Regions from separate parts of the Erwinia sp. BNK-24-b genome, predicted to be linked through region 2. Evidence: predicted binding sites of a transcription regulator. Region 2 holds the regulator's gene; the other holds the start of a gene.
The links. Region 2 encodes LexA, which represses DNA repair genes until DNA is damaged. Its sites were predicted from a motif close to TNCTGTATGTACATACAGNA; they were not measured.
Positions count from the first base shown of each region.

Region 1 (7,981 bases), 2.2 Mb from region 2:
TCCCACACACTTATTTTGATTTTTCTGCGTTAACCGAGCGCGAACGTTACAAAATTTTGATTGGCACCGTCATCCCTCGCCCTGTCGCACTGGTCACCACAGTCAGTAAAGAAGGCGTGCCCAATGCGGGCCCGTTCAGCTTTTTTAACGTATTGACGCACGCTCCGGCGATTGTGGCCATCGGCGTGGAAAATTATGACGACATGCGCTTTAAAGACACCGCCCGCAATATTCGTGAAACCGGCGAATTTACTGTTCATATTGTTGATGATGCGCTGGTCAGCCAGATGGAAATCTGCGCCATCAAATTTGGCCCGGAGGTAAATGAGCTTGACGTTGCCGGGCTGGAAACTACGCCAGGGAGAATGGTAGGCAGCCCACGAATTCTGGCCGCTCCGGCAGCGCTGGAGTGTCGGCGTCACACCACGCTTCAGGTTGGGGCGGCGCGTGAAATTATCTTAGGCGAGGTCATCGGCGTGTACATCAGAAGCGATGCGATCAATCCGGAAAACCTGCATATCGATCAGCATTTGATGGACGCTATAGGCCGTATGGGCGGAAATACCTACTGCCGCACGCGTGAACAGTTTGACGTGAAAACATTAACCAAAGAACAGTGGAAGGAAAGTCAGTTAATTAAATAGCGGGTGTCGCCCGTCAGGCAATGGCTTATATATAAACTCCCTCCTATGGGAAAATAATTATATTCAGACAGGGTAAATAATAATGATGAGGCGTTCATTTGCAATGGCAGCAATGCCACTGCTGGCTTTCCTGTGTCCGGCGCACGGCGCAGAGATATATAATCAAGATGGCAACAGGCTGGAGCTTATCGGTCGAATTAAAGTTTCTCACTCTATTTCTGATGATGCGAACAATGATGGCGACGTCTCTTCAAATCTTCAGGGCGGGTTTAGCGGTATGACGCAGATATCCAGCCAGCTTACCGGCTACGGCACCTGGTCCTACCAGTATAGCCTGCATAACGCTGAAGGCAGTGATGCACAAAATGGCAACGCCACCCGCCTTGGCTATGCCGGAGTAAAGTACGGTGAGCTGGGGTCAATAGACTATGGCCGCAACTTTGGCCTTGTGTATGACGTAATGAGCTATACCGATATGCTGCCGTATTTCGGCAGCGACTCCGATTACAATGATGTATTTCTCATCGGCAGGTCTACAGGACTGCTGACCTGGCGTAACAACGATTTCTTTGGCCTGCTCAAGGGACTAAACGTTGCCGCCCAGTACGAAGGTAAGAACGATCGCACTGGCGACAGCGGTGCAGTGACGCGCTCCAACGGCGATGGCTATGCGCTATCGATGTCCTATTCCTTTGACTCAGGTGTGAGTGTAGTAGGATCCCTCGCCAGTCTGGATCGCACCGAAGCGCAGAATAGCCTGAGCAGAGGCAAAGGCGATAAAGCGCAGCATTATGCGGCGGGTTTAAAATACGACGCAAACAGCATCTATCTGGCCGCCGTCTATGATGTCAGCCAGAACGCCATCCCGGTGAGCGGTGGCTTCGCCAATCAGGCGAAAAACCTGGAAATCGTGGCGCAATATCAGTTTACCAACGGTTTTCGTCCTTCTCTGGCTTATGTATCCTCCAGAGGAGAAGATATTGAAGGTATCGGCGATACAGACATTATTAACTATATCGCCGCAGGTGCCTCTTATTACTTCAATAAAAATATGGTGGCGTTTGGAGAGTACAAAGTAAACCTCCTGAGAAAGGATAACCCGCTGGGACTGGCTACCGATGACGTGCTGGCGCTTGGGCTGGTTTATCAGTTTTGACAGAGCTGCCAGTGATAGTCCTGGGGCAGTCCGATCCAGGCAAGCTGGCAAAACAGCATGCGGCACTGATTTTTCGAGGCGTAAAAACATAGCATACCGCCGGGAAAAAGCATTTTTATCGGGCGGTTTTAGCCATCGCCCGATCTTTCGCTGCCGCCGTAATAGTCAGATGGCGTCTTGATCAGCATAAAAAAGCTAAGCAGAATTTATCTTTCGCGCTAATTCCTTTTTATCCTCTGCCTGATTGCGGCTAAATTAACCGCCTGTTTTCTGCCCTGGCTAAAATAAGCCCGGCGCTCAAATAAAATTAAAAACGCTGCAAGATCAGTAAGTTTTATGAAAATTCAGTTTAGCGTCTTGATTGCTCACCGCGTTCGGCGATACTGTATGTATATACAGCTAATCCGGAATAACTATTATGCAGCCGATTTTTCCTGCTGAAATTATGGACGACCTTTTTTTGCCGCTTTTTATTGAGCGCGTCCCCTGCGGCTTTCCCAGTCCGGCCCAGGATTACATTGAGGACCGGCTGGATCTGAATAAGCTGGTGATCCGTCATCCCAGCGCCACCTATTTTATTAAGGTCAGCGGCGACTCGATGATTGAGGCCGGTATCGGCCATGACGATTTGCTGGTGGTGGATCGGGCGCTGTCGGCGACGCATGGCGATATTGTGGTGGCGGCGGTAGCGGGCGAATTTACCGTTAAGGAACTGCGTACCCGTCCTTGCTTGCAACTGGTGCCGCGCAATCGCCACTATTCTCCCGTCGAGTTTCACAATGCGGAAGAGCTGGAGATCTTCGGCGTGGTCACTTTTATTCTGAAATCTACAAAAAACAGCCGCGAGAGTTTTACGTAACGGCTCGCTGAATCACTGTTTTTAGCTTTCCCGGTAAAGAGCCCGCGCTGGCTGACGGGCTCTTTACCGCAAGGATAACCGCCGCGCTCTGGCTTGATTTGGGCTATGACTATGTTTGCTCTGGTTGATGTGAACAACTTTTATACTTCCTGCGAGAAGGTTTTCCGGCCGGATTTAAAAAACAGGCCGGTCGTTGTCGTCTCTAATAACGACGGCTGTATTATTTCGCGTTCGGCGGAAGCAAAGGCGCTGGGTATTAAAATGGCCGAGCCCTACTTTAAAATTAAAGATGATTTGCAACGGATGCAGGTGCAGGTTTTTAGTTCTAACTACGCGCTCTATGCCGATCTCAGCCACCGCGTAATGACCCTTCTCGACGAGCTGGCCCCCTCTGTAGAACGTTACTCTATCGATGAAGCCTTTATCGATTTAACCGGCGTCAGCAACTGTATCGCGCTGGAAGAGTTTGGCCGTGAAATTCAGCAGACGATCTTACAGGCCACCGGGCTGACGGTAGGCGTCGGTATTGCGCCCACCAAGACGCTGGCCAAGCTTGCCAATTACGCCGCAAAAAAGTGGCGCAAGACGGGCGGCGTGGTCGATCTGTCCGATCCCGCCCGTCAGCGCAAGCTGCTGCCGCTGGTGCCTGTTGAAGAAGTCTGGGGTATTGGTCGTCGCGTCGGTAAACGGCTACAGCTGATGGGGATTAAAAACGCGCTGCATCTGGCCGACAGCTCCGTGCCCACCATCAAAAAACATTTTAGCGTGGTGATGGAAAGAACGGTGCGCGAGCTGCGCGGCGAATCCTGTCTGGTAATAGAAGAGCTTGCGCCCACCAAACAGCAAATTGTGTGCAGCCGCTCTTTTGGTCACCGTATTACGGACTATAGCGATATGCACCAGGCCATCTGCGCCTGGGCAGAGCGCGCGGCGGAAAAGCTGCGCGGTGAAAAACAGTACTGCCGCTTTATCAGCGTGTTTATCCGCACCAGCCCGTATGACAGCAACGCCAGCGGCTATAACAATCAGGCTTCCGGCCGACTGCTGCTGCCTTCAAACGATACGCGCGATATTATTCGCGTAGCGACCGAAGCGCTTGACCGCATCTGGCGCGAAGGCGAACGCTATCTGAAAGCGGGCGTGATGCTCAGTGACTTTTATAGCGAAGGCGTGGCGCAGTACGACCTGTTTGCCGAAGAAAAACCGCTGGCGAACAGCGTGGCGTTGATGAAGGTAATAGATACGCTGAACCAGTCCGGCAAGGGCAAAATCTGGTTCGCCGGACAGGGCATTGAGAAAAGCTGGTCAATGAAGCGGGAGATGCTCTCTCCCGCCTGGACAACGCGCTACAGCGATATGCCCGTAGCGAGGTGAGAGGCTATTGCCCGTTCAGCCGGGCGACAGCCTGCCCCTCTCCATGCTGCTACAGCAGATTTTTTTCGGCCAGCTCCAGCGCATAATAGCTGAAGATCAGATCGGCACCGGCGCGCTTGATGGCGCCCAGGCTTTCCAGCACCACGTCCTGCTCGTTAATAGCGCCAGCCTGCGCGGCAAACTTCAGCATCGCGTATTCGCCGCTAACCTGGTAAGCCGCCAGCGGAAGTTCGCTGCGCTCGCGCACGTCACGAATAATATCCAGATAGGCGCCCGCCGGTTTCACCATCAGCGCATCCGCACCTTCCGCCTGATCGATTAACGATTCGCGAATCGCTTCGCGACGGTTCATCGGGTTCATCTGGTAGGTTTTGCGATCGCCCTTCAGCGAGGTGCCCGCCGCTTCGCGGAAAGGGCCGTAGAAGGAAGAGGCAAACTTGGTGGAGTAAGACATGATCGCCGTATCGGTAAAGCCCGCTTCATCCAGCGCGTGGCGGATTGCCGCCACCTGCCCGTCCATCGCCGCAGAAGGCGCAATAAAGTCTGCACCGGCGCGCGCGGCGGCAACGGCTTGTCTGCCCAGGTTCACCAGCGTTGCATCGTTATCCACGCCGTGGTCGTGCAGTACGCCACAGTGGCCGTGCGTGGTGTATTCGCAAAAACAGGTGTCGGACATGACGATCATTTCCGGTACTGCATCTTTACAGATGCGCGCCATGCGCGAAACCAGGCCGTTTTCCTGCCAGGTGTCGCTGCCGTCGGCATCGGTATGATGAGAGATACCAAAGGTCATTACGGAACGGATGCCCGCTTTGGCGATACGCTCAATCTCATAGGCCAGACGCTTTTCGGGAATGCGCATCACGCCAGGCATCGCCTGGATAGCCTTATAGTCATCCAGCTCTTCTTCAACAAAGATTGGCAGCGCCAGATCGTTGATGCTGAGCGAAGATTCCTGAAACAGCGAGCGGAAAGATGGGGTCTGACGCAGACGTCTTGGGCGAAGGTTTGGGGATAGACTGGACAAAACAACCTCGGTTTAACAGATGGTCAGCGGCAAAGCGGCACCGCCGGAGAAGTCTGTTAACAGTATACCTACAGGCGCTTTCTGACAATGTCTGTCATCTTCCTGCCCTGGCTAACGGCACAGAATGCCTGGCTTTCTCCTGCCCGCTGCCTTTGCCATCGGCTTCCCTTTTCACCCGGCTTCTCGCCCGAGCTTTCTCATCGCCCGCTATAGCGTTATTTTTCCGACCAGCGGGCTTTTTTGCTGAGGATAAGGCCAGCCTTAACCGCATCCCTGGTAAAAATTTGCCTTTTCAAACAGATATCCAGCCCGATTCTTTTTTAACGTCCATAATTAAGCCAGTGACTGCAAAGGAGTAAAGATGGGATTTCTAAGCTGGACCGCCGCTACCGGCGCGCTTTTACTGTTGATGTCGCTGGCATCGGGCTGGATTAACCGTGGTCCGCTCACCACGTTTACCCTTTATCTGATAGCGGGCGTGGTTTGCGGCCCGTGGGTACTGGATCTGCTGCATATTGATATTGCCGCCCACAGCGTCCTGACCGCGCACCTGACCGAAATCGCGATGGCGGCTTCCCTGTTTATTACCGGCCTGAAGCTGCGTCTGCCGCTGCGTAATCCGGGCTGGCGGCTCGGGCTGCGGCTGGCGTTTCCGGGAATGCTACTGACCGTGGCCGGCATGTCGCTGGCCGCCCACTACCTGGCTGGCCTGTCGTGGCCTTACGCGCTGGCCTTTAGCGCCATTGTGGCACCAACCGATCCGGTACTCGCCAGCCTGATTTCCGTTAACGACGCGCGCGATGATGATAACCTGCGCGTTTCGCTCTCCAGCGAGGCGGGAATGAACGACGGCACGGCCCTGCCGCTGCTGATCCTGGCCGTGACGCTGTTGACCACGCAGCAGCCGCTGTCGGCAGAATTGCTCACCCACTGGGCGCTAAAAGATGTGCTGTGGGCCATCGTGGGCGGGCTGGGGATCGGCTTTGTTCTTGGTCGCTTTGTCGGACAATACGTAACGCACTTACGCCACGCGCATCAGGACGTTGCTCCCAACGACTTTCTGGCGCTGGCGCTGATTGCGCTAAGCTATGCCGCTGCTCAGACGCTGGATGCCTCCGGCTTTCTGGCCGCGTTTGCAGCCGGTGTCGGCCTGCGCCGCGCGGAGGTGCGGGTAATCAGCCGCCAGCCTGCCGATGCTTTCGACGACAGCGAACATCGGCCACCCGCTGAACTGCTGGTTAATCCGCATATTCGACATGACTCTTTTAAACCCGATCCGGCGCGCTCCGTTGGCCTGGTAGTTGGCGACGCCCTCTCTTTTGGCGATACGGTAGAACGCCTGTTTGCTGCGGGCATTATCATCGTGCTGGGCGTGACGCTGGCGCAGCACTGGGATCCGCTGGGCCTGGTGATGGCGGCGGTGCTTTTTATCGTGGTGCGTCCGGTAGCGGTCTGGCTGGGCACCACGGGCATTAAGGTTCCCTGGCAGCAAAAGCTGATTATCGGCTGGCTGGGTATTCGCGGTATCGGCAGTATTAACTATATTGCCTGGGCCTATACGCATGGCGTCGCTGGCCCGGAGATGACGCGGATGGCGAATATTGCCTTTACGCTGATCGTGGCCAGCGTCATTCTGCACGGTATTTCGGTGACGCCGTTGCTGAACTGGCGTCAGGCGCGGATAGCCGCCCGGCAGCAAAAAGAGCGGGAGTAGCTTCCGCCATCAACCTGCTCAATCCAGGATTTATGCTAGCCTCAAAGCGAGGGGATCTATTGCTGTTCTGGAGAGCGGGTTGATAAAAAGATGAAAATATCAGACAGTTTTCGCAGCCATTTTATTCGTGAAGTGCTTATCCCGTTAGTGCTGGTGTTACTGATTACGTTTACCGCTGCCACGTTTACCGTCTGGTGGGCGACGGCCAAAACCAATCGCGACGCCGCCGGACAGCAGCAGCGCATTATTCAGACCTCGCTTTCGCAAAGCCTGGCAGAGATGATCAAGCAGAACCGTAGCCTCGCGCTATGGCAGCCGCTTGGCAGCCGACTGGAGCGTGCGCCGCTGGATATCCTCTGGCTGAATCAAAACGTCGGTGCCTGGCTGACGGAGATGTTTGACCATCAGCTTATCTATATTCTTGATGAGCATAATCAGCCGGTCTACCGCTGGGAATGGGGCGAAAACGTGCCGGTAGCGCGATTTGAGCATTTGCGCCTGCCGGTCACTTCCCTGCTGAATAAGCTGAAAATTCCCTTTGCCATCGGTAGCCGCCATGCCGAAACGGTAGATTTTACCCTGATCGACAAACGCCCCGCCGCGCTGGCCATTAGCGCCATAGACAACGGCTACGGGCAAAACGGCCGGTTCCGCCTGGTCAGCGTTAAGTATCTGGACAGCAGCTATCTTGACTCCCTCGCCCAGCGCAGCCTGCTGCGCGACCTGCATTACGCCGACGGCAATCCGCTGCACAAATGTGCTAACTATCTGCTGACCAATGTCGCAGGCGAGCCGCTGGGTTATATCAGCTGGCGGCCTTCTACGCCCGGTTCGCAGATGTTTCAGGTCATCGGCCCTGTTGGCCTGGTGATGGTGCTGATTATCACGCTGATTTGCGTGTTAATGATCCGCCGTTTATGGCTGTCCTCGTCGCGGCTATCGCAGTCGCTGCTACAGCTTAGCGCCAGCGAGGCACAGGCTCAGCATCTGGCCTTTCACGATGTATTAACCGGTTTGCCTAACCGCGCGCTGGTCGAAGAACGGCTGACACAGGCGTTAGGCAGGCTAATGCGCAGCGAAGGACAAATAGCGTTACTGCTGCTGGATCTGGATCGCTTCAAACTGGTGAATGATACCTATGGGCACCATGCCGGGGACGAACTGATCATCGATGTAGGCCACCGGCTCAGCGAACTGGTGCGGGAAA
Region 1 is NZ_CP179901.1:1,751,541-1,759,521, reverse strand. Features, by position in the region: gene ACMGGR_RS07790 (flavin reductase family protein) at 1-644, shown strand, start outside; gene ACMGGR_RS07785 (porin) at 727-1,800, shown strand; gene umuD (translesion error-prone DNA polymerase V autoproteolytic subunit) at 2,219-2,659, shown strand; gene umuC (translesion error-prone DNA polymerase V subunit UmuC) at 2,771-4,033, shown strand; gene hemB (porphobilinogen synthase) at 4,083-5,060, opposite strand; gene ACMGGR_RS07765 (cation:proton antiporter) at 5,422-6,774, shown strand; gene ACMGGR_RS07760 (putative bifunctional diguanylate cyclase/phosphodiesterase) at 6,865-7,981, shown strand, end outside.
Region 1: a site for LexA is predicted at 2,182-2,201, ahead of umuD (translesion error-prone DNA polymerase V autoproteolytic subunit). Genes of this name have one in related genera too.

Region 2 (7,981 bases):
AGTAAATGTACATAAAATATCGCTAATTACAACCGTCTCCTTGATTTTCGAATGGTACAGCCTCTCTCATCATAGGATTGAATGATAAGCACAGGAATACCCTGCAAAAAGCCTGATAATTTCGCCATCGGCAAGAGAGGGATCTTAAGATGAGCAAGGCAGCCTTCGACCACGCGGAAGCGCGGCGTTTTTAACGCCATTGTGATAACATAACGTTCTAAGCTGGCCTGGGGAGAGCTATGAAGATAAACAGTCCTGAAAAAATCCTGTCGCAGGCAGAGTCTATCTGCCAGCAGCGCAACGTCAGGCTGACGCCTCAGCGTCTGGAAGTGCTACGGCTAATGAGCCAGCATCACGGCGCAATCAGCGCTTACGATCTGCTGGACCTGCTACGCGCAAGCGAACCACAGGCCAAGCCGCCGACGATTTATCGCGCGCTGGATTTTTTGCTGGAGCAGGGGTTCGTGCATCGGGTGGAGTCGACCAACAGCTATGTGGTATGCCATCACTTTGAAGAGCCTTCACATACCTCGGCGATGCTAATCTGCGACCGCTGCGGGGCCGTGACTGAACAACATGCCGAAGGCGTAGAGGCTATTTTGAAGTCACTGGCAAAAAGCACGGGTTTTGCGCTGACCAATAGCGTTATTGAAGCACACGGTTTGTGCCTTAATTGCGTTGAAGTTGAAGCCTGCCAGCACCAGGATGAGTGCCAGCACGATCACACGGTTGTTGCCAAAAAGCGTGGCCGCTAAGTAGCTAACCCTTCAAATATATTTAAGCCATGTCTGACCAGTGTCAATGACGTGCCAAAGGCCATAAACAAACAAGGGCGGTGCCGTAAGCACCACCCTTGTTAAGCAGACTGATTATTTAGCCTGCCAGCGACTTACTTAACATCCTCAGAAGCGATGTTTATTCGTCGTTTCCCAGTCACCGAGTTCTTTTTCGGCCTGGTCTTTAGTGTAGCCATAGCGTTCCTGGATTTTACCTACCAGCTGATCGCGTTTGCCTTCAACGATGGTCATATCATCGTCGGTCAGCTTGCCCCACTTCTCTTTCACTTTACCTTTTAACTGCTTCCAGTTACCGCCGGCTTCGTCTTTATTCATCTTGTCTCTCCTTAACTTAGAACCTTAGGTGATAACAGCTTATCGTTACAGCAAAACGGCTGACAGCAACATAAAACGCTGCCTAAATGCTTAACGTACTAATAATTGTAGTAGATGATGGCGGTTTTGCATGGCGACCAGCAAAAAAAAGCGAAGCGGTGTGAAAGCAAAGGTAACAAGCCTGTACGACGTGCGGAGACAGTAGCCATTAAGAAAGACGGCAGTAGCAGTAGCAGTAGCAGTAGCAGTAGCAGTAGCAGTAGCAGTAGCAGTAGCAGTAGCAGTAGCAGTAGCAGTAGCAGTAGCAGTAGCAGTAGCAGTAGCAGTAGCAGTAGCAGTACAGCAAACACGGGGAAGGCAGTCACGGTCAAATGCCGTGTTAAAAGAAAGGAAAATCTGTGCTGCTAAGAGAAGATCTGAAACTCAGGAAAGCCGCAACGCGCCGTTATAGAAACGACGCGTGGAGAAATCACCAGAAGCGGTGGCTCAGAGCCAGTTACCGTTACGTATCACGCCAACCGCCAGGCCTTCAATTGAAAAGGTTTGCTGACGCAGGTCAACCACAATAGGCTGGAACTCGTTGTTTTCCGGCAGTAAATGAACGATGTTACCCTGCTTTTTCAGTCGCTTGACGGTAACTTCGTCATCAATACGCGCAACCACTACCTGACCGTTACGCACGTCCTGCGTTTTATGTACGGCCAACAGATCGCCATCCATAATACCGATGTCTTTCATCGACATGCCGCTAACGCGCAGCAGGAAATCGGCACCCGGCTTGAATAAATCCGGATCGACCTGGTAATGTCCTTCAATGTGCTGTTCCGCCAGCAGCGGTTCGCCCGCAGCCACACGGCCAATCAGCGGCAGGCCGTCTTCGTCTTCCATCATCAGGCGAATACCGCGTGATGCACCGGAAACGATTTCGATAACGCCCTTGCGCGCCAGCGCTTTAAGGTGCTCTTCAGCCGCATTCGGGGAACGGAAACCGAGCTGCGTAGCGATCTCTGCCCGCGTCGGCGGCATGCCGGTTTGGTTAATATGCTGGCGAATCAGGTCATAAACCTGTTGCTGCCTTGCCGTTAGTGCTTTCATCCCGCCCCCTGGTTGTTTATACAGTCACTTGTAAGTATATACAGGTATTTCGCCGTTGAAAACCTTAAGCTGTGCAAAAAACGACAATTACTTTACGGGCGTTCAGCGTGAAAGCAATATGCTCAGCCAGACGAAAACGGCCAGCAAGATAGCCAGCAGCACCGCCGCCGACCCCATATCCTTGGCGCGTCCGGACAGCTCGTGAAACTCGTTGCCCAACCTGTCGACCACGGCTTCAATGGCGCTGTTAAGCACTTCGACGATAATCACCAGCGCGACGGACCCGATCATCATGACTCTTGCCAGTACGCTGACGTCCAGCCAGCAGGCGATAATGACCGCAATCACTGCTGCCACCAGCTCCTGGCGAAAAGCGGCTTCATGCTGCCATGCCGCTCGTAATCCTTTCCACGAATAACCGGCAGCTTTGATAATCCGCGTGATACCGACGGCGTTATTTGTCATATCAAGGGAACCCTTTGTAATGTTTAACGTCAATGTCAGGGTAGCGCACATTTTGTAACATCACAGATCTCATGCAAGGATTCTGGTATGCTTGCGGCGCTTTGCTAACGAGAGGCTTCATGTTGTCTATGTCAGGTTGGCGTAAATTATATTATAAATTGTTGAATTTACCGGTAAAAATGCTGGTAAAGAGTAAGGCGATCCCCGCCGAGCCGGTCGCTGAACTGGGGCTCGATACGTCGCGCCCTATTATGTATGTACTACCGTATGATTCAAAGGCCGATCTGCTGGCGTTGCGCGAGCAGTGCCGCAAAGAAGATCTTCCCGATCCCTTAGATCCGCTGGAAATCGACGGTACGCTGCTGCCGCGTTACGTGTTTATCCACGATGGCCCGCGCGTGTTTCCTTACTATGCGCCGAATCTGGAATCCGTTAAAACGTTCCATGACTATCTGGATTTGCACCGTAGTCATCCTCTGCTTGATGTGCAGATGGTACCCGTTGCGGTGATGTTTGGCCGCGCACCAGGCCGCGAAGTTCAGGGCGAAAGCCAGCCGCATCTGCGCGTATTAAACGGTATCCAGAAGTTTATCGCCGTCCTGTGGCTGGGACGCGACAGCTTTGTGCGCTTTTCACCGATGGTGTCACTACGCCGGATGGCAACAGAGCACGGCACGGATAAAACTATCGCCCAGAAGCTGGCACGCGTAGCCAGAATGCATTTTGCCCGCCAGCGCCTGGCGGCGATTGGCCCGCGCCTGCCCGTTCGTCAGGATTTGTTCAATAAGCTGTTGCAGTCTAAAGCGATTGCAAAAGCCGTTGAGGATGAAGCGCGCAGCAAGAAAATCTCCCATGAAAAAGCGCAGCAGAATGCCGTTGAGCTGATGGAAGAAGTGGCGGCTGATTTCTCCTACGAGGCGATTCGTCTGACCGACAGAATTATGGGCTGGACGTGGAGCAAGCTCTATCAGGGCATTAACGTTAACGGCGGCGAACGCGTGCGGCAGCTGGCACAGGACGGACACGAGATTGTCTATGTACCGTGCCATCGCAGCCACATGGACTATTTGCTGCTCTCCTACGTGCTCTATCACCAGGGGCTGGTGCCGCCGCATATTGCCGCCGGTATCAACCTGAATTTCTGGCCAGCCGGCCCGATTTTCCGTCGTCTGGGCGCGTTCTTTATTCGTCGTACCTTTAAAGGCAACAAGCTTTACTCCACCGTATTTCGCGAATACCTGGGCGAGCTGTTTACCCGAGGCTATTCAGTAGAATACTTTGTGGAAGGCGGTCGCTCACGTACGGGCCGCCTGCTTGATCCGAAAACCGGCACGCTGTCGATGACTATCCAGGCGATGCTGCGCGGCGGTAACCGTCCGATTACGTTAGTGCCTATCTACATTGGCTACGAGCACGTAATGGAAGTGGGCACCTATGCGAAGGAGCTGCGCGGCGCAACTAAAGAGAAAGAAGGCTTTATGCAGATGGTGCGCGGCTTGCGCAAGCTGCGTAATCTCGGCCAGGGTTATGTAAACTTTGGCGAACCGCTGCCGCTGGTTACTTACCTTAATAAACATGTGCCCGAATGGCGTGATTCTATCGATCCGATCGAGTCCCAGCGCCCGGCCTGGCTGACGCCTGCGGTAAACGATATCGCCCAGCGCGTAATGGTGCGGATCAATAACGCGGGTGCGGCTAACGCCATGAACCTGTGCGTTACTGCCCTGCTGGCTTCTCGTCAGCGCTCGCTGACCCGCGAGCAGCTGGTCGAACAGCTTGACTGCTATATTCAGCTGCTGCGCAACGTCCCTTATTCGCCAGATTCGACCGTGCCGGACATGACGCCGGATGCGCTGCTGGATCATGCGTTAAGCATGAATAAGTTTGAAATCGAGCAGGATAATATCGGCGAGATCATTGTACTGCCGCGCGAGCAGGCGGTACTGATGACCTATTACCGCAACAACGTTCATCACATGCTGGTAATGCCTTCCGTGATTGCGGTGATCCTGATGCAGCATCAGGAGCTGACGCGCGCCGAGCTGCTGCGCCAGGTTAGCGTGATTTATCCAATGCTGAAGAGCGAGCTGTTCCTGCACTGGGAAAAAGACGAGCTGCCGGGCGTGCTGGATTTGCTGGTCAGCGAAATGGCCCGTCAGGGCTTGCTGACCGCCGACGAGCACACGCAAACGCTGCGCCTTAGCCCTGCCCGTTTCCATACGCTGCAGCTGCTGGCGGCTGGTGTGCGTGAGACATTGCAGCGTTATGCCATCACCTTCTCTATTCTTAGTGCCAATCCGTCGATTAATCGCGGTACGCTGGAGAAAGAGAGCCGGACGATGGCGCAGCGTCTTTCCGTGCTGCACGGCATCAACGCACCGGAGTTCTTTGATAAGGCTGTGTTTTCAACACTGGTGCTAACGCTGCGCGATCAAGGCTATATCAGCGATAGCGGCGATGCGCATTATGAGCAAACGCATAAGGTTTATCAGATGCTGGCTGATTTGATCAGCCAGGAAGTGCGGATGACGATTGAAAGCGCGCTGACCCACGGATAAGTTCAGCGATAAAAAAAGGCCAGCGAGATGCTGGCCTTTTTTATTTCATCAACACTATCAAAAAGGCGCGCAGCTCAGCGCGATACCCACGAAAAGTATCAGCCCTACATAGTTATTATTCAGGAACGCTTTAAAGCAGGCATCTCGATCGCGGGCGCTAATCAGCTTTTGCTGATAAATAAACAGCGCGCAGGCTGCTGCCAGCGAACAGTAAAACGGCATGCCCAGTTGCATCAGCTGACCGATAGCCACCAGCAGTACCAGCGTAACCAGCTGCAATAACCCGATAATCAGCTTGTCAAAACGGCCAAAGAGTATTGCCGTCGACTTCACGCCGATCTTCAGGTCATCATCTCTGTCCACCATCGCGTATTGCGTATCGTACGCCACCGTCCAGCAGATATTAGCGAAGAACAGCAGCCAGCAGGTTAGCGGCACCGTTTCGCTAACGGCGGCCCATCCCATTGGAATTGCCCAGCCAAACGCCGCACCCAGCACTACCTGCGGCAGATGGGTATAGCGTTTCATAAAGGGATAAATCCACGCCAGCGCCAGGCCGCCAAATGACAGCAGAATCGTCATCAGGTTCATGGTCAGCACCAGGCAAAACGACACCAGCACCAGCCCGCCGAACAATAATTTGGCTTCGGTCGAGGTTACCGCGCCGCTTGGCAACGGGCGGGCGCGAGTGCGCTTTACATGACCGTCAATTTTGCGGTCGGCAAAATCGTTTACCACGCAGCCCGCCGCGCGCATAAAAAAGACGCCCAGCACAAATACAATCAGCACGTTGAAAGGCGGAATACGCAAACCAGCCAGCCACAGTGCCCAAAAAGTGGGCCACAGCAACAGCAGCGATCCAATAGGTTTATCGATACGCATCAGGCGGCTATAGGCCTGAAGCTTACTTGTCTGCAGAGATTTCTCCATGCTACATCTTCCTTTCAGCCTGCGCTGACGCGTAAAGCGGCGCGGACGGTAAAAACAGTTCGGTCAGCAGCAGCGGCTTGCCGGAAAGGCGCAGCAGTGAGCGACGTCCCCATAAGTCATCGCTTCTTCCCGGTTCGATAAAATCACGAGTTAGCGTTGAAGAAGCGAAAAGATAGCGACCTAAAGGCTGAGTGCCAAGCTGCTGTAGCTTTTGTTCCGGCCCGTGCAGCGTGGATTCGGGCAACAGCGTGCAGGCGGCCAGCCATGGCTCGTTGTCACCGCACAGCAAAATTTCGCGCAGCCAGTAGCGCGACTCCGCAGGCAGCAGCCCGGCATCGGCACCTGCTTCTTTTGCACTGACAAAGCCTTCACGCAGGATTTTCACCGTCACTTTCTGGCAATGGCGCTCAAAACGGCGGGTCATGGAGTCTTCTTCCATCAGCCAGTCGAGCAGCGGCGCGGTCAGCGCTGGTGCAGAAAGAGGGAGCCACTCAAGGGCGCGCAACTGTGTTAGCGCGGCATCGGTCATTGCGCTTCTCCGGACAGTTAAATAAGGTGCCCTAGTGTAGCGCAAGGCAAAAGACGTTAAACAGAATTTTAACCGAAAGGCGAAGCGGAAAACCGCCCCGCAGGACGGTCTCCTGGCTTACTTGCCTGCTACGTTGACGATCACCGTGAATGAATTACTGGAAATTGACCAGTTTCCACTTCCGGATGACCACAGCGCACCAGAAACAATGAGCACAATACAAAAGTACCGTTTCATTGTGCGGCCCTGATAAGACCGCTTCACCATGCCACCACCGGAGCTGGCAGCGTGAATGCAAGCACATGGGTGTGCTTACGCTTACGGCCATTGGAAATCCTTTTCCTGATCCGGTGCCCGCTTGCTTAAGGCGGCGAAAAGGGCCGCGGGGATTGTACACCAAACCAGCAATTCGTACACTTGACATACAGCACTTGAAGGCACACTATGTTGCTGCATGGGTGTGCTTACGTTAGTTTCGTGACGCAACATCGCTGGTAAGGCCGCTTAACCTGACCAGCACAAAAAAACCGCCGTTAATGGCGGTTTTTTTTGTATCCGTAAGATCTGCAATTACCTGCCGCTATTCGCGCTTTAGCCGGCCACCTGTAGCGCAAGGCAAAAGACGTTAAACAGAATTTTAATCGAAAGGCGAAGCGGAAAACCGCCCCGCAGGACGGTCTCCTGGCTTACTTGCCTGCTACGTTGACGATCACCGTGAACGAGTTACTGGAAATTGACCAGTTCCCACTTCCGGATGACCACAGCGCACCAGAAACAATGAGCACAATACAAAAGTACCGTTTCATTGTGCGGCCCTGATAAGACCGCTTCACCATGCCACCACCGGAGCTGACAGCGTGAATGCAAGCGCTTGAGAACGCTTACGCTTACGGCCGTTGGAAATCCTTTTCCTGATCCGGTGCCCGCTTGCTTAAGGCGGCGAAAAGGGCCGCGGGAATTGTACACCAAACCAGCAATTCGTACACTTGACATACAGCACTTGAAGGCACACTATATTGCTGCTTGAGAGCGCTTGCGTTAATCAACATTGCTGGTAAGGCCGCTTAACCTGACCAGCACAAAAAAACCGCCGTTAATGGCGGTTTTTTTGTACCCGGAAGATCTGCAATTACCTGCCGCTATTCGCGCTTTAGCCGGTTGCTGTTAGCCAGCCACAGCGTGACAACCAGAATCAGAATCGCGACGGAATAGGCCAGCGTATCAAACGGGTTTTTATGATCGACGATGATCAGCCGGATAATCGCGGTGATGCCGATATAAACAAAGTAGCG
Region 2 is NZ_CP179901.1:4,334,745-4,342,725, forward strand. Features, by position in the region: gene zur (zinc uptake transcriptional repressor Zur) at 246-755, shown strand; gene ACMGGR_RS20015 (CsbD family protein) at 903-1,112, opposite strand; gene lexA (transcriptional repressor LexA) at 1,599-2,207, opposite strand; gene ACMGGR_RS20025 (diacylglycerol kinase) at 2,310-2,672, opposite strand; gene plsB (glycerol-3-phosphate 1-O-acyltransferase PlsB) at 2,801-5,230, shown strand; gene ubiA (4-hydroxybenzoate octaprenyltransferase) at 5,288-6,160, opposite strand; gene ubiC (chorismate lyase) at 6,162-6,689, opposite strand; gene psiE (phosphate-starvation-inducible protein PsiE) at 7,829-7,981, opposite strand, start outside.